DNA from 4 places in the Shewanella sp. LC6 genome. Region 4 is predicted to be linked to each of the others. Evidence: predicted binding sites of a transcription regulator. Region 4 holds the regulator's gene; each other region holds the start of a gene.

What was found. Region 4 encodes sigma-54, which starts transcription at its own class of promoters, with help from an activator protein. Its sites were predicted from a motif close to GTTGGCACGNNNNTNGNNT; they were not measured.
Region 1: the regulator sigma-54 is predicted to act here: its motif matches at 2,296-2,314, upstream of flgA (flagellar basal body P-ring formation chaperone FlgA).
Region 2: the regulator sigma-54 is predicted to act here: its motif matches at 1,577-1,595, upstream of FJD32_RS15235 (DUF1328 domain-containing protein).
Region 3: the regulator sigma-54 is predicted to act here: its motif matches at 1,166-1,184, upstream of FJD32_RS13380 (YccF domain-containing protein).

What each region holds. Positions count from the first base shown of each region.
Region 1 is NZ_CP043902.1:1,534,459-1,537,836, forward strand. It holds gene FJD32_RS06890 (FlgO family outer membrane protein) at 1-52, shown strand, start outside; gene FJD32_RS06895 (LPP20 family lipoprotein) at 49-498, shown strand; gene FJD32_RS06900 (flagellar protein FlgN) at 623-1,048, opposite strand; gene flgM (flagellar biosynthesis anti-sigma factor FlgM) at 1,051-1,377, opposite strand; gene flgA (flagellar basal body P-ring formation chaperone FlgA) at 1,452-2,159, opposite strand; gene FJD32_RS06915 (chemotaxis protein CheV) at 2,365-3,285, shown strand.
Region 2 is NZ_CP043902.1:3,384,783-3,388,160, reverse strand. It holds gene FJD32_RS15245 (diacylglycerol kinase family protein) at 1-877, opposite strand, end outside; gene FJD32_RS15240 (hypothetical protein) at 1,032-1,226, opposite strand; gene FJD32_RS15235 (DUF1328 domain-containing protein) at 1,249-1,425, opposite strand; gene FJD32_RS15230 (hypothetical protein) at 1,850-2,350, shown strand; gene pfaD (eicosapentaenoate synthase subunit PfaD) at 2,582-3,378, opposite strand, start outside.
Region 3 is NZ_CP043902.1:2,964,382-2,967,759, forward strand. It holds gene FJD32_RS13375 (pyridoxal-phosphate dependent enzyme) at 64-1,014, opposite strand; gene FJD32_RS13380 (YccF domain-containing protein) at 1,268-1,675, shown strand; gene FJD32_RS13385 (hypothetical protein) at 1,846-2,163, opposite strand; gene FJD32_RS13390 (transporter substrate-binding domain-containing protein) at 2,194-2,946, opposite strand; gene FJD32_RS13395 (AMP-binding protein) at 3,262-3,378, opposite strand, start outside.
Region 4 is NZ_CP043902.1:836,210-839,587, forward strand. It holds gene ptsN (PTS IIA-like nitrogen regulatory protein PtsN) at 1-71, opposite strand, end outside; gene hpf (ribosome hibernation promoting factor) at 74-361, opposite strand; gene FJD32_RS03770 (RNA polymerase factor sigma-54) at 390-1,865, opposite strand; gene lptB (LPS export ABC transporter ATP-binding protein) at 1,972-2,703, opposite strand; gene lptA (lipopolysaccharide transport periplasmic protein LptA) at 2,700-3,251, opposite strand; gene lptC (LPS export ABC transporter periplasmic protein LptC) at 3,238-3,378, opposite strand, start outside.

The sequences.
Region 1 (3,378 bases), 700 kb from region 4:
TCAGTCGGCTCCCGGTATGAATGAAGTGCGTGTATTAGGAGATGGAAAATGAAACGCTACCTGTTAGTGATTGCGGCGCTTCTACTGACAAGTTGTGCCTCTAGAGACAAGTATGTGCAGTGGGAAGATGTTCCTCCATCTAGCTTCCCTAAACTAACGGCCATTGGTTATGCCCCGTTAGCGACTCAACCAGCGAAAGAGCAATCTCAAAGAATGTTGATGGCGATGCAAGCATCCAAAATTGTGGCTTACCGTGAGCTAGCTGAACAAGTATATGGTCAAAAGATCACCGCTAACAGCAGTGTCAGTGATTGGATGCTAACCGATGATAATGTTAAAGCTTCAGTCACTGGGGTGATCCGCGGCGCAAGAGTAGTTAAAAGTTATCCCGCAGGTGAGCATTATGTTACTGAGTTAGAACTTGATTTTTCTAAGGTATGGCAAATCTATCAGCAGCAGAGTCGGCCACAGAGAATTAAAGAAGTCACTTACTTTTAAGGTGTCATCTCCTATCAACCAGAAGACAAGCATGTCAGATGGTTTGGGTACGGATCATCGATAAACAAAAACCGCGCTTACTATGCGCGGTTTTTGTTAGAAATCCGTTTGTTCTTATAACGCTTTACGCTTTTAGATCATTGCCTAAGCTTGAGATTGTCGAGGTTTTACCTTTATCGTTATACGTCAGCGTGGTGGCATTTCGGCTCGCCTGCAAGGCTTGTGCAAAGCGGTTTAGGCTTGCAAGATTCATCTCGATCAAACTAGCATTTTGCGCGTTGAGATCTTTGCATTCCGCGAGAGCCTCTTTAATCACTGCCATTTTATCGGATAGCTCAACTTGCTCCGTGAGTAAGGCTTTATCGCTGTGACTAGCCAGCAAGTCATCATTTGCTTTAAGGGCTTGTAGACATGTTGATTTTTGCTCAGCAAGCGACAAAAGGAAATCGGCGTTTTGGTCAACCAAAGCGCCTTTTTCCTTAAGAATAATTTGTTTAAGAACAGCCAAATGGGCGTGTTGTTGATCTACCAGTTTAGCTATTTCTGTCATAGTTACTCTTTATTAAGCTCATTTAATTCTGCTTCGAAGCTGGCAATATTCGCAGCCAACTTTTCGGGATCAATTTTATAACGACCTTCGGCAATGGCTTGTTTTATTTCGGCCACCTTCTTTTGGTCGACTTCAGGTAGACTGGCCATTTTGGTTTGAGCTCCTTGTAACTGTTGAGCTTGAGCCGTAATGACAACAGAGTCACCTTTTAGTTGAGTTGATTTAGCCGCTACCTGAGAGGTTTTCTCGCTTTCGCTGCTTTGTTTAGTGCTGTTTGAACGGACTTGTGCGGCCGCTCCGGCGTTAAATTTGCTAATATCAATTGCCATTTTAGGCTCCAGCGTCATGTATACGGATTTCTTAACTGGGGTATCGGCAGCTTATCGAAAAGCTTTAGCTTATTTTACATTCTAACTTCTACTTCGCCAATCGCCGTAATTATGGCATCTAGCTCTTTGTTAGAACTGCTATTTTTGATTCGAATTTGGTCGCCGATATTACCATCTTGCAGCGCCTCTCCCACAGTTTTTAGTACGAAGTTATTTGAACGCACATAAATCGACACTGTGTCATTTTTACAGACAAAGCAAAGGTTGTTCGCAAAAATAGGATAATTTTTCGCGACTCGGCGTTTAACTCTAACGCCTGTAAGCTGATTAGTATCGCTAAATTGCATACCACGCAAACTATTTTGGTCAACATAGCGGATCTCGACCTGTGAAGGACTGATTAATTCACCTGGCGCTAAGGTTTCGGTTGCGACCACAACAGGAAAAAGAATGTCTACTCTAACAGACATAAAAATCTGCCAAGGGTAGGCGAGATCGGGGGTATCACAACTGACTTTTATGGTGTTATTACGGCTAATTTCGCGTTCTGAAGCTAATTCGACCCTTATTGGTGATGTGCACTGTGCTGGCAGCATTCGGTTATCGACCGTTTGTGGATTAATGTCGACTTTCGCATTTGCAGGTACAGCAATCTTTTCATTAATAAGGGCTTTAGCTAATTCGGATATCGCCGATACGCTAGGTATCACGGGTTCAGCCTTAGCTGCCGTGGATAGAAAAAGTGCGAAAATACTCAAAAAATAGACTAAATTTACTTTCATAATGAAGAGACTAGCTTGTAACGCCAGAATACACCTATACTTTTATCAAGCGTGAAACTGTTCAATGCTTCTTTCTTAGATTTTTGGTGTCAGAAGTTTGACTTAGTTTCAACTATGTTTATCGATAACAAGACGTAAGCAATTAATATGCCTATACTCAAACGAGTTTTAGGGCCGTACATAAACAGAACAACAAGGCAGAGTTATGTCGAGTATTCTTGATTCAGTCAACAAACGAACCCAACTCGTAGGTCAAAACCGGCTAGAACTATTGCTATTTAAGTTAAATGGTCGTCAACGGTTTGGGATAAACGTATTTAAAGTGAAAGAGGTTTTGCAATGCCCGCCATTAACGACATTGCCTAAACTCAATCCTTACGTCAAAGGAGTTGCCCATATTCGCGGTACAACTATTTCTGTTATCGATCTGAGTGCGGCAACGGGGGGGCGTCCGTTAGCGAGCACTGAAAATTGCTTTATCATCATTTCGGAATATAACCGTAGTGTGCAGGGGTTCTTGGTTAGTTCTGTTGAACGTATTATCAACATGAACTGGGAAGCCATTATGCCGCCACCGCAAGGTGCTGGGCGTTATTCCTATTTAACCGCGGTTACCGAGATTGAAGGTGAATTGGTTGAAATCTTGGATGTTGAAAAGATTTTAGATGAAATCTCACCTGTCAAAACGGCCATTAGTGAAGAGGTTAATGAGCAACTTACTCTCGATAGAAGTCAGCATTACCATATTATGGTGATTGATGATTCTGCGGTGGCACGCAAGCAAATTATTCGGTCGTTAGAGTCGTTAAATTTACAAATTGACACGGCAAAAGATGGTCGTGAGGCACTTGATAAGCTCAAGGCCATTGCAAGTGAAATGAATAACGTTGCCGATGAAATTCCACTCATTATCTCCGATATTGAGATGCCCGAAATGGATGGTTATACCTTAACGGCTGAGATCCGTGATGATCCTAAGCTTAAAAATATCAAGGTGGTACTGCACACCTCATTAAGCGGTGTCTTTAACCAAGCCATGGTACAAAAGGTTGGTGCCAATGACTTTATCGCAAAATTTAACCCTGACGAATTAGCTGCGGCAGTGAACAAGCATTTAAGTTTGTAGTGAGAGTGTGGGTTAGTGCCTAGTTGAGCTTTACGCTATAATCTAGCCCTTATTACATGATTGTTGTGCACTTATTTTGGTGCTTGCTATAGG
Region 2 (3,378 bases), 2.5 Mb from region 4:
CTTTTTTCGCTTGGGTTTGGGCGCTAATCTCTGGCGTGGTGAGCGCTAACTGCACCTCAAAATAGCGTTTCAGTTCAGTGCAAATTTGTTCGCCATGGGTTTGCCATTTACCCGCGCCAGAGACGGGATTGGCGATAATCCAGGCTCGCTTATGCAGTTTGATTTCCCCTTGAGTGTACATCTGCTCCAGCGCTTTAAGTTGCCAGCGATTTAACCCTGCGGTTTTACGAATGCTTTTAATCTGTTGCAGCACCTCGGCAAAGCTGAGCTCGGGGCGGCGGCACACAAGATAAGCGGCCAGCACCATTACGGATCGCCCGCGGCCGAGCGCACAGTGGATTAATACCCGCTTTTGGGCGCGTACTTGACGGTGTAACCAGTTAATCGCCTGATTTAATTGGGCGCTAGTCGGCACGCTGTGGTCAAGAATAGGGATATTCAGATAGTCGATATGCTCTTCATACAGAGACACATCGAGGCCGTCGAATTCGGCGGTGACATCTAAAATAGCGGTAATGCCATAACGATTCAGTTTAGGTAAATCAGCAGCGCTTAAGCGGCTACCCAAGTATAGATATTTATCAATGGCTTGCATTGAAGGCACGCTATCACGGCGCCGCGCCCAGAGATTATAGAGTCGGCATCCTAGTAAAAATGGAATAAAGCCCCAACGAATATACCAAGGGATGGAGCCATCCTGACGTTTTCTAAAAATACTGGCGAGGTTAAACCAATAGGCCGAGCCGACAAGGGCGAGGGATAGGCTGGTCCATGCCCAAATAAAGGTGAGGATGGGGGAGTGCCCCGTTACGGCGAGATAGCCAAATAACAGCGCTCCGAACAGGTAGAAATACTTAATGTGGATCCTACGCAGCATTGGCATCTCCTCCATCGATAAACGGCGAACCTCAGGAAAATCCACTTTATCGTAACCAATGACTGTCGCGATAAAGTGGCTCGGTGGTACTCAATTGAACTGTGGTTATCCTGATAGGCTCGTTTGTGGGACTCACTACTCGCTGTCATCCGTTTTAGCAGCGTGTATCTTTCGCTTTAACGCCTTCTTTCAGTTCTTCACAGGCATCTTCAATTGCATTGCCGGTATCAGTGATGGCTTCATCGATTTTTTCGCCTGCGTCCTCGGCATGGTTGTCGCTACAGGCTGACAGTCCAAAGGTTAATAATAAGGCTAAAAATGCATTGGTAATCATGGTCATAGGTTTCATATCGATTCTCCTTTTATCCAATTTAAGCGCGTGGTGCCTTACCCTTAAGGGCGTTGACCAGCAGGGAAATCACAAGTAATACAATAAATAGGAAGAAAATAATCTTTGCGATTCCTGCTGCGGCGCCAGCGATCCCCGTAAATCCAAACAGTCCGGCGATAATGGCCACAACCAGAAACATTAAGGTCCAACCTAACATAGCCACCTCCTTTGTCTTATTTCGGTTTTTCTGTATTCTTCACTCTGCATGTTTACGTCGAGTGAGCTAGTTGCCGGGTGAGTTGGATAAGCTAGGTTACGTCTTACATCCCGTTATCACTCAATCCCGCAATAAACTCACAAATGAGATATTGCGAGCTTAATGCCAACTTTGAAGATGTTGATTAAAATTCTGATTATTAACGTTATTTTTAATTGGTGTGTTGGCAGGAGTAATGGCTGATATAAGCGAGATAGGCAATTTTTACCTGCGATTCGGTAAGAGTTGCAGTGAGAATATTGTGAGAAACAGCATAATGGCTTGATGGTACGTCGAAATGGCATTATGTTGTTGATTTAAAAGTGAGAGTTAATTTTTTTGCAAAACCAATGTTATTAGAACCGTGGAGTCACACATTCATAATATGTTAGTTCCTTCAAGCAACTCCTACTTCGTAAGCGAAATAGAAGCTTTCAGTTCAGATCCCGTTAGCCTAATTGGCTTTGTCATTGCAGCTGTTATATTTATTGTTGCTTATAAATATACGCCTTTCATAAAACACCTTTCGGAAACCGTTAACTTAAGACCAAGCACTATTTTTGTGCTGAGTTTTAGCTTTATCCTAATCGGTTTTTTCGCGACTCTTTCTACATATCTCGACATTTACCAAGTTCAACAATCCGTTTTGGAAAATAAAACACAGTTGATTTCTGGATGTATAAAGGATCATCAAGTCAACCAAAGCGCTAGCAGAGAGGAATCATTTTCGGTATCGGGTGTACGCTTTGCATACAATGACTACGTTACTGCAAGTTACTTTTTTTCAAATAAAAACCACGAATCATTTATTCGAAATGGCCAGTGTGTTTCCATTCTCTATTTGCCTAACTTTAAAAATGGCATATTAAAAATCGATAAACTGTAATTTTACAGGCCAGTTGCAGGTGAGCATTGTCGCGCTACGTTCTGTGACAGAGTGGGCCATCGGAAAAAGGGGTTTTTCCGTTGAGTCCCTAGGATGGGTTTACGGCGTGCCATTGAAGTGACAATGCAGAGCGGAAACTGAACTCCAATCGGTTTTAAGCCCAAAAAATGAATGTAAAAAAAGCGGGTTAAGTGTTCACTTAACCCGCTCAATAAGGTTTACCAATGCGAATTAGCAGCGTTGTAGTGGTTTCCAGCGTTGCAAGCTGACCGGAATACTTACCCCTTGGGATAACAACAGGTTAATCCGTGCTTGGTAGGCGGCGCCCTGCATTAAATGTTTAGCTAAATCGACTGCATTGCGCTCACGGTAATCATCTAAATAACTGCCTTTAGCCCAAGCATTAAAGGCGCCGAGGGCGGGGCCTGCCCAAATCTGATAATCCATTTCGCGACCAACTTCGCCCGTGTTTGACCAGCGACTCGAAAGACCTAAATACCAGCGGAAAATCAGTGCCATTTTGCGTTTTGGATTATCCAGCGCGCGCTCAATTTGCTTAGGATCGCGTTCATTAAAGTGCGCCACAGTACCTGCCCAAATCTCATCTAATGAGGCGCGAAACACTTGATCTTCCAGCTTTTGCCTTTCCTCTGGTGGGATCGCCTCAATCGAGTCGTAGCGGGTGTAAATCTCATAGAGTTTATTGGCGCGCATAGGGAATAGGGTGCCGCGCTTAACCACTTGTAACTTAACGCCCATTTCAAACATATCGGCGGCGGGCGCCATAGTCACATCGGCCATTTCGGTGGTGGCGAGTAATTTACGGGTATGTTCGCTGGCCCCAGCCTCAACACAGGCTTGGTTGATTGAGCCAGTGACAATATAGGCCGCGCCCATATTGAAGGTCGCCAGCGCCGCATCAGGCGTGCCGATACCACCACCAGCGCCCACACGGATAGGCGTTTTGTATTGGTACTTGGCTTGAATGGTATCTTTGAGCGCCAAAATGGTCGGCAATAACGTGACCA
Region 3 (3,378 bases), 2.1 Mb from region 4:
AACTTAGAGATTACGTCGCTTCAAACATATTATGTCTTAGCGCCACTAAGTAAATCATCTGCTCTATAGGGTCGTACGACTTTTACCAAATTTACGCAAATAACGTGGCAACATGGTTTCATTTCCAAGCAAACCACCTTGATGGATATACATCACAGGGCTTGCGCCCCACTGCGGTAAATATTTTTCTAACACCATAAAACCTAAGGGATCGTAGAGTAATTCAAATTGAATACCTGAGGCGCAAATCCGCTGCCACATGGCATAAAACTCAGGATAGAGTTTACCAAAGTGGTATTTCTTCCCCACATTCAAAATCTGTGGATGCTCAGCAGCGTTAGGATTTAACTCATAAAACTGCTGCGCTAAATACTCATCGCCGCCCACCACTGCGCAGGTAAGCACTCGAATGTGACTTTGCTTACGCACAAAATATTGGTTTAAAAATAATGCCGTGGTTCCCGTTCCCGCGGGTAAAAACACTTTCAGTTCAGTCAGTCCCTGTTGCATTGCCCACGTTTCAATTTCAACGGCTAACAGACTGACACCATACTCCGCATACTGGCAGCGCCCGCCTTCCGGAATAAACAAAGTGTCAGGCTCAGCAGCCAAAACTTGATGCTCAATATAGTCATGGCAAGTCCACTTAAACTCACGCAGAAGAAAAGGATTAGCTGCTATCAGGCTTGATAAATCAATAACCTGTGTACCATTGGCGATAGCTGCGGCATAGTTCCCTGTCGGTAAAGTCAGTACGTGGCTAGCAATATGGTCCACATAAAAATCACACTGCCAGCCTTTCAGTTTGGCGAGCGCCGACAGCGAATACAGTGAATTAGCCTGCGCGGAGCCATGACCAATCACCTTAGTCACACCAGCAAAATCATGGTCTAGAAAGTAGGCAAACTTACGCGCCTTATTACCACTAAAAGCAGGATGTAATAAATCATCTCTTTTAAGAAAGATCTCTCTGCCTGCAAAAGAAAATGATTCGACGGGACTATTAACTAGCATTTATTTACTCAAGGGGAGATAAGGTGTTTAGTGTAACGCGGGCTTGGCTAAATTCTTCCTAAGAATTAAGGAAATTCACGAAATATTAGCTTAACTCACAATCCGTAGAGGTATAAACTATAATATGCCATTGATTATTAATGAAAAATATTTTGGCATAATTCTCGCTTATGACATTTAAGCATCAATTAATAATTTCGAGTGTGGATGTTGTTTCTGTCGCACAGATTTTGGATTCGATAAGGAGTTTTCAATGTCATTACTACGGTTAATTTTCAATATTGCTTGGTTTGTCCTTGGTGGATTTGTGATGGGCCTAGCCTGGTGGCTTGCGGGGATTCTGTGTTTTATCAGTATTATCGGTATTCCCTTTGGTCGCGCCTGCTTTGTGATTGGTGAATTGACCTTCTGGCCCTTTGGACAAGAACAAATGAATCGCCGTCATTTAACTGGCCGTGAAGATTTAGGAACAGGCGCCTTTGGCATGGTGGGCAATATCATTTGGTTCTTACTGTTTGGGATTTGGTTGGCCATAGGTCATTTGGCCCATGCTCTTGCTTGCTTTGTGACGATTATCGGTATCCCTTTCGGGATCCAACATCTTAAGCTGGCGCTGTTAAGCCTAACGCCGATTGGGCAAACCATAGTAGCGAAAGCGTAATAACCACAGTAGCGAAAGCGTAATAACCACAGTAGCGAAAGCGTAATAACCATGATCGCCAAGGCGTAAGGCATATCACTCAGCACTACTCAGCACTACTCAGCATTGGTGGGTAGTGCTGATGCATAGTTCGGCAGCGATTGCACTAATTCTGCTTCGTAATAATCCCTTTATTCATTGAGTAAATCAGCGCTATCAGCAAACTGCTCACCCGCATCCTGCTCCGGTGAGCTGATGATTTCAAAGAGATAATGCGCCAGTTTAGCTGGCGCATCTATGGTGATGTCATGACCATCATAGGCCAACACAACTAAGTCGACCTTAAAATATTGTACCAATGCCCTGCTGGTTTGGATCTTGATTAACCCATCGCGATCACCTGACAAAATACTCACTGGCACACACAAACATGCTGAGCAGTGATAACGAAATGCCGCCCACAACTGATTACTCGCAGTGTTAGACAAAATGATGACAAAACATGTCATCTCACAGCTTTGGTTAGGTGCAAAATAGCATTACTGACTTAAGGCTTCTGGCTGAAATAACAAATCGCCCATAATGCTATCAATATCGAGCTTCGCTAAACCTTGATCAAAAATATCCCGCCAACGCCGTCCCTCTTCTGTATTACGAAACGCGACATAAAGTTGTTTATTGGCAATAAGTTGTCGATTGACCTGTAACTTATCTGCGAGCGGCTGAAGGTGGGGTTGTTTAAGTAGATAATGCAGCACATTAATATCAATCACAGCGCCGTCAATACGACCAGCCGCCACCTTTTTGATATTTTGCTCATCGGATGTTGCCGCTTCGACAGGTTGACTCCCTGAAGCAATCATTACATCCAACGAGTCGGTATTCACATAATCCTGCACAATACCTAAAGTATAACGATTCAAATCGGCTAAATGATGCCAACTAATGGGACGGGATTTTTGCTCAACAATACCTAATGGGCCAATACCAATCGGTTTAGAAAAAATAAACTTATCGGTTTCAAAATAATATTCTGGAAAATAGCCAATGTAGTCAGAGCCCGGCATAACGGCTAATTTAATCGCGCGGCTCCAAGGGTAAAAATCCACGATAAGTTGTTGTTCCATTTGCTCAAACGCCGCCTTAGCCACCGCAACACTCGCGCCTTGGTGCTGGAGTTGATAGCCGGAATACGGCGGCCAAAGTAATGACGTTAGCTTCAGCGTGTCTGCAAATGTCGTATTTGCCACGGTTAATAGGCAACTAAACATCAGTGGGCACCAGCGGATCATAATGCCTCCATCAAAGACTCATCTATTAATCGCTAAAAAAACAAATAGCTCATCGGTTTAACTCTATTCAGTATAATCAGCCATACCTATAGGTACAGCGAATATTTGTTATCTGTTTAGCCTTGTAGAACCACGCTAAGACAGCAATGCTCGGAGTAGGCAGAACTATCGCCGCCAAAAACGACATCTTTACGACAAGGGGAAGACTGAAGGAAAACCTGATGGTCATGCGACAATGTTTTCCTTAAGCACAGATGGCCATATAAAAATAAACCCAAGCGTTCGGGCTTGGGTCGGTTTGAAAGTTTATGCCTTTTAGGCATTAATATCTTCGTACAGCTCTTGATACATCAGCTCGCGCATTTTAAATTTTTGGATTTTACCCGTAACGGTCATCGGGTATTGGTCCACAAATTTGATATAACGTGGCAC
Region 4 (3,378 bases):
AGTACCTTTTTCTTACTGCCCGGAGTGGCGCAGGTTGTGCACTCCGGCCGCAGTATGGTACGAAGTTCCATTGCTAGTGTTTTGTTAACTTCTCTTTGTGTTTAATAACCTGACGATCAAGTTTATCAATCAGGACGTCTATGGCAGCATACATATCTGCATGCTCTGAAGTCGCGAAGACTTCACCACCGGTGAGGTTGATTCTCGCTTCGGCAATCTGTTGCATTTTCTCAACATTGAGCACAACGTGCACATTATTGATCTGTTCGAAATGACGTTCAAGTTTTGAAAACTTTTCCTCAACATATGCCCGTAACGATTCAGTAATCTCGATATGGTGTCCACTTAGGTTTATTTGCATAGAAACGTCCTCCGATACTCACAATAGGCTATAAACTTTTACGCTGATTGGAAGGGGGAATAAGCATCGCTTCTCGGTACTTCGCAATGGTTCTGCGCGCAACGTTAATTCCCTGTTCTGCCAGAAGTTGAGCCATCTTGCTGTCGCTTAATGGTTTTTTCTGGTTTTCCGCTGCAACCAGTTTCTTAATGAAAGCTCTGATTGCTGTGGATGAGCACTCACCGCCATCATCCGTCCCGACGTGGCTTGAGAAGAAATATTTTAGTTCAAAAAGTCCTTTTGGGGTATGCATGTATTTTTGAGTCGTCACCCGTGAAATGGTGGACTCATGCATTTCTACCGCTTCGGCGATATCGTTAAGGACCATAGGTTTCATGGCTTCTTCGCCATATTCGAAGAAACCCTGTTGGTATTGCACTATGCAGTTTGCCACCTTGAGCAGTGTTTCGTTGCGGCTTTCAAGGCTTTTGATAAACCATTTAGCCTCTTGCAGATGGCCACGAATAAATTGGCTATCAGCTTGATTTTTTGAACTTCGGGCCATTGCTGCATATTGCTGATTTACGTTGATTTTTGGCATGCAGTCAGGGTTTAATTCGACCACCCAACGGCCGTTTTTCTTCGACACCGATACATCGGGGATCACATATTCTTCATCGACAGGGGTGATGAGTAAACCGGGGCGAGGATTTAAGGTTTGGATCAGCGCAATACTGTCCCTTAACTCGTCCTCTTTCAGTTTGGTCTTACGCATTAACAGCCTAAAGTCGCGAGCGGCGATCAGATCTAAATGATCTTTGATCAACATGCGGGCGTTTTCGAGGTGTGGAGTATCCGGCGAGAAGTGGGAGAGTTGAATAAGCAGACATTCGCTTAAATCCCTTGCCGCGACACCAACGGGGTCGAAGTGTTGAATACGCTTGAGCACGGCTTCAACTTCGTCGAGTTCAATCTCGGGATTGCCCATGGCTTCGAGGATATCTTCAGTGCTTTGAGTGAGATAACCTTGATCGTCGATGGCATCAATAATCGCGGTGGCAATGGCTAAATCGGTTTCAGAGAAGGGCGTGAGGTTTTTTTGCCATTCTAAATGTTCGTACAACCCCTCGCTAGTTTCCCCTTGGAAGGGCATGTCATCTTCACGGCTAGCGCCAGAACCTGAGTTTGGCGATGCGGTAAAGACTTCATCCCAAGTGGTATCCATGGGTAACTCTTCGGGCAGAGATTCTTTGGTCAGCGACTCGGCAATGTCCACGGTGGAATTATCTTGTTCCTGTGGTTGGGCTGTCGTTTCGCTAAAGTCGGTATCGGCGATATCTTGCTTACGTTCGCTAGGCGCGTCAAATTGCTCCTCTTCCAGCTCGAGAAGAGGATTAGAGTCTAAGGCTTGCTGGATTTCTTGTTGCAGTTCCAATGACGACAGTTGCAGCAGGCGAATGGCCTGCTGAAGTTGTGGCGTCATGGTTAACTGTTGACCCAGTTTGAGCTGGAGTGACGCTTTCATGTTACCGCTGATCCCTAGGTTATTATTGTGAGTTTAGGTCGCTTGATATCATATGGATGGAGCCTAGCGCTCTCAAATTCAAGGCTTATTAGCTTTGTTTTAGTAACTATAGCCTGAATTGTTCACCTAAGTACACAGCCCTAACTTGCTGATTGTCTAAGATCTCTGCGGGTGTGCCCTCGGCAATAAGATTACCGTGACTCACAATGTAAGCATGTTCACAGACGTCTAAGGTCTCGCGCACATTGTGGTCAGTGATCAGTACACCAAGGCCTCGGCTCTTAAGCTGCTCGATAATTTTCTTGATATCGATAACGGAGATCGGATCAACGCCCGCAAAGGGCTCATCAAGCAGAATAAACTTGGGGTTGGCCGCTAAGGCGCGGGCAATTTCGACGCGGCGACGTTCACCGCCCGATAAGGACATGCCTTGGCTGTCACGAATATGGGTGATATGGAACTCTTCTAGCAGTTGCTCTAGTGCTTCTTCGCGCTGGTCACTATTGAGCTCTTTACGGGTTTGCAGTACCGCCATGATGTTGTCGTGTACGGTTAATTTACGAAAGATACTCGCTTCCTGTGGTAGGTAACCAATACCTTTGCGGGCACGCAGATGCATAGGATCGGCGGTTAAATCATCATCGTCGATAAAGATATGGCCTTTATCGCTTTTAACTAAGCCCACGACCATGTAAAAGGTGGTGGTTTTACCCGCACCGTTAGGGCCGAGTAGACCGACGACTTGACCCGTTTTTACTGTCAGGCTGACATCTTTGACAACCTGGCGGCTTTTATAACTCTTGGCGAGATTCTGTGCTTTTAAGGTGATTTGGGTCATTTAGAATCCTGTTTTTTCACAGGTTTATCTGTTGGTGTATTTTTGAGTTCTTCCTGATAATTATCAGGTTGAATAATGGTAATTACGCGATCATCACCATTGCCGCTACTTTCGGCGATCAGTTTTTGCTGAATAATATCGTAACGAATTAAATTGCCTGTAACTTGACTACCCGCTTGGTCTAGGGTCGCTGTACCAGTTAGGGTCAACGTCCGAGTGGCCATTTCATAGCGAATCTCTTTGGCGCTAGCAGATGCAGGGCGGCCATCATCAAGGATTTGGCTGTAGGTTGCTGGATTTCCTGTAGCCAGTAAGACTTTACTATTTTCGCCTTCGACAGAAAATGCACGGAGTTGATCCGCATGGATTTTAATTGAGCCTTGAACAACTTCAACGGGACCGAAGAAAATGATCTGATTGTTTTTAATGTCCGCAGTTTGACTGACGGCTTTAATTTTCACTTCTTGCTGTAAGTCACCGATCTTGGCGAAGGCATTCATGCTTATCATTAGCATTAGGCTGGCAAGTAATATGTTATTTTGCTTCATAGGTTCCTACTACCTGACTGGTCAATTGCACTTCCTGCGCGTTAAGGTCGGCATAAAGGCCTTGCCCTTGAATATTAAAATCTTTCCCTGTGACGTAAATGATGCGGTCAGAGGTCATTATCATTGT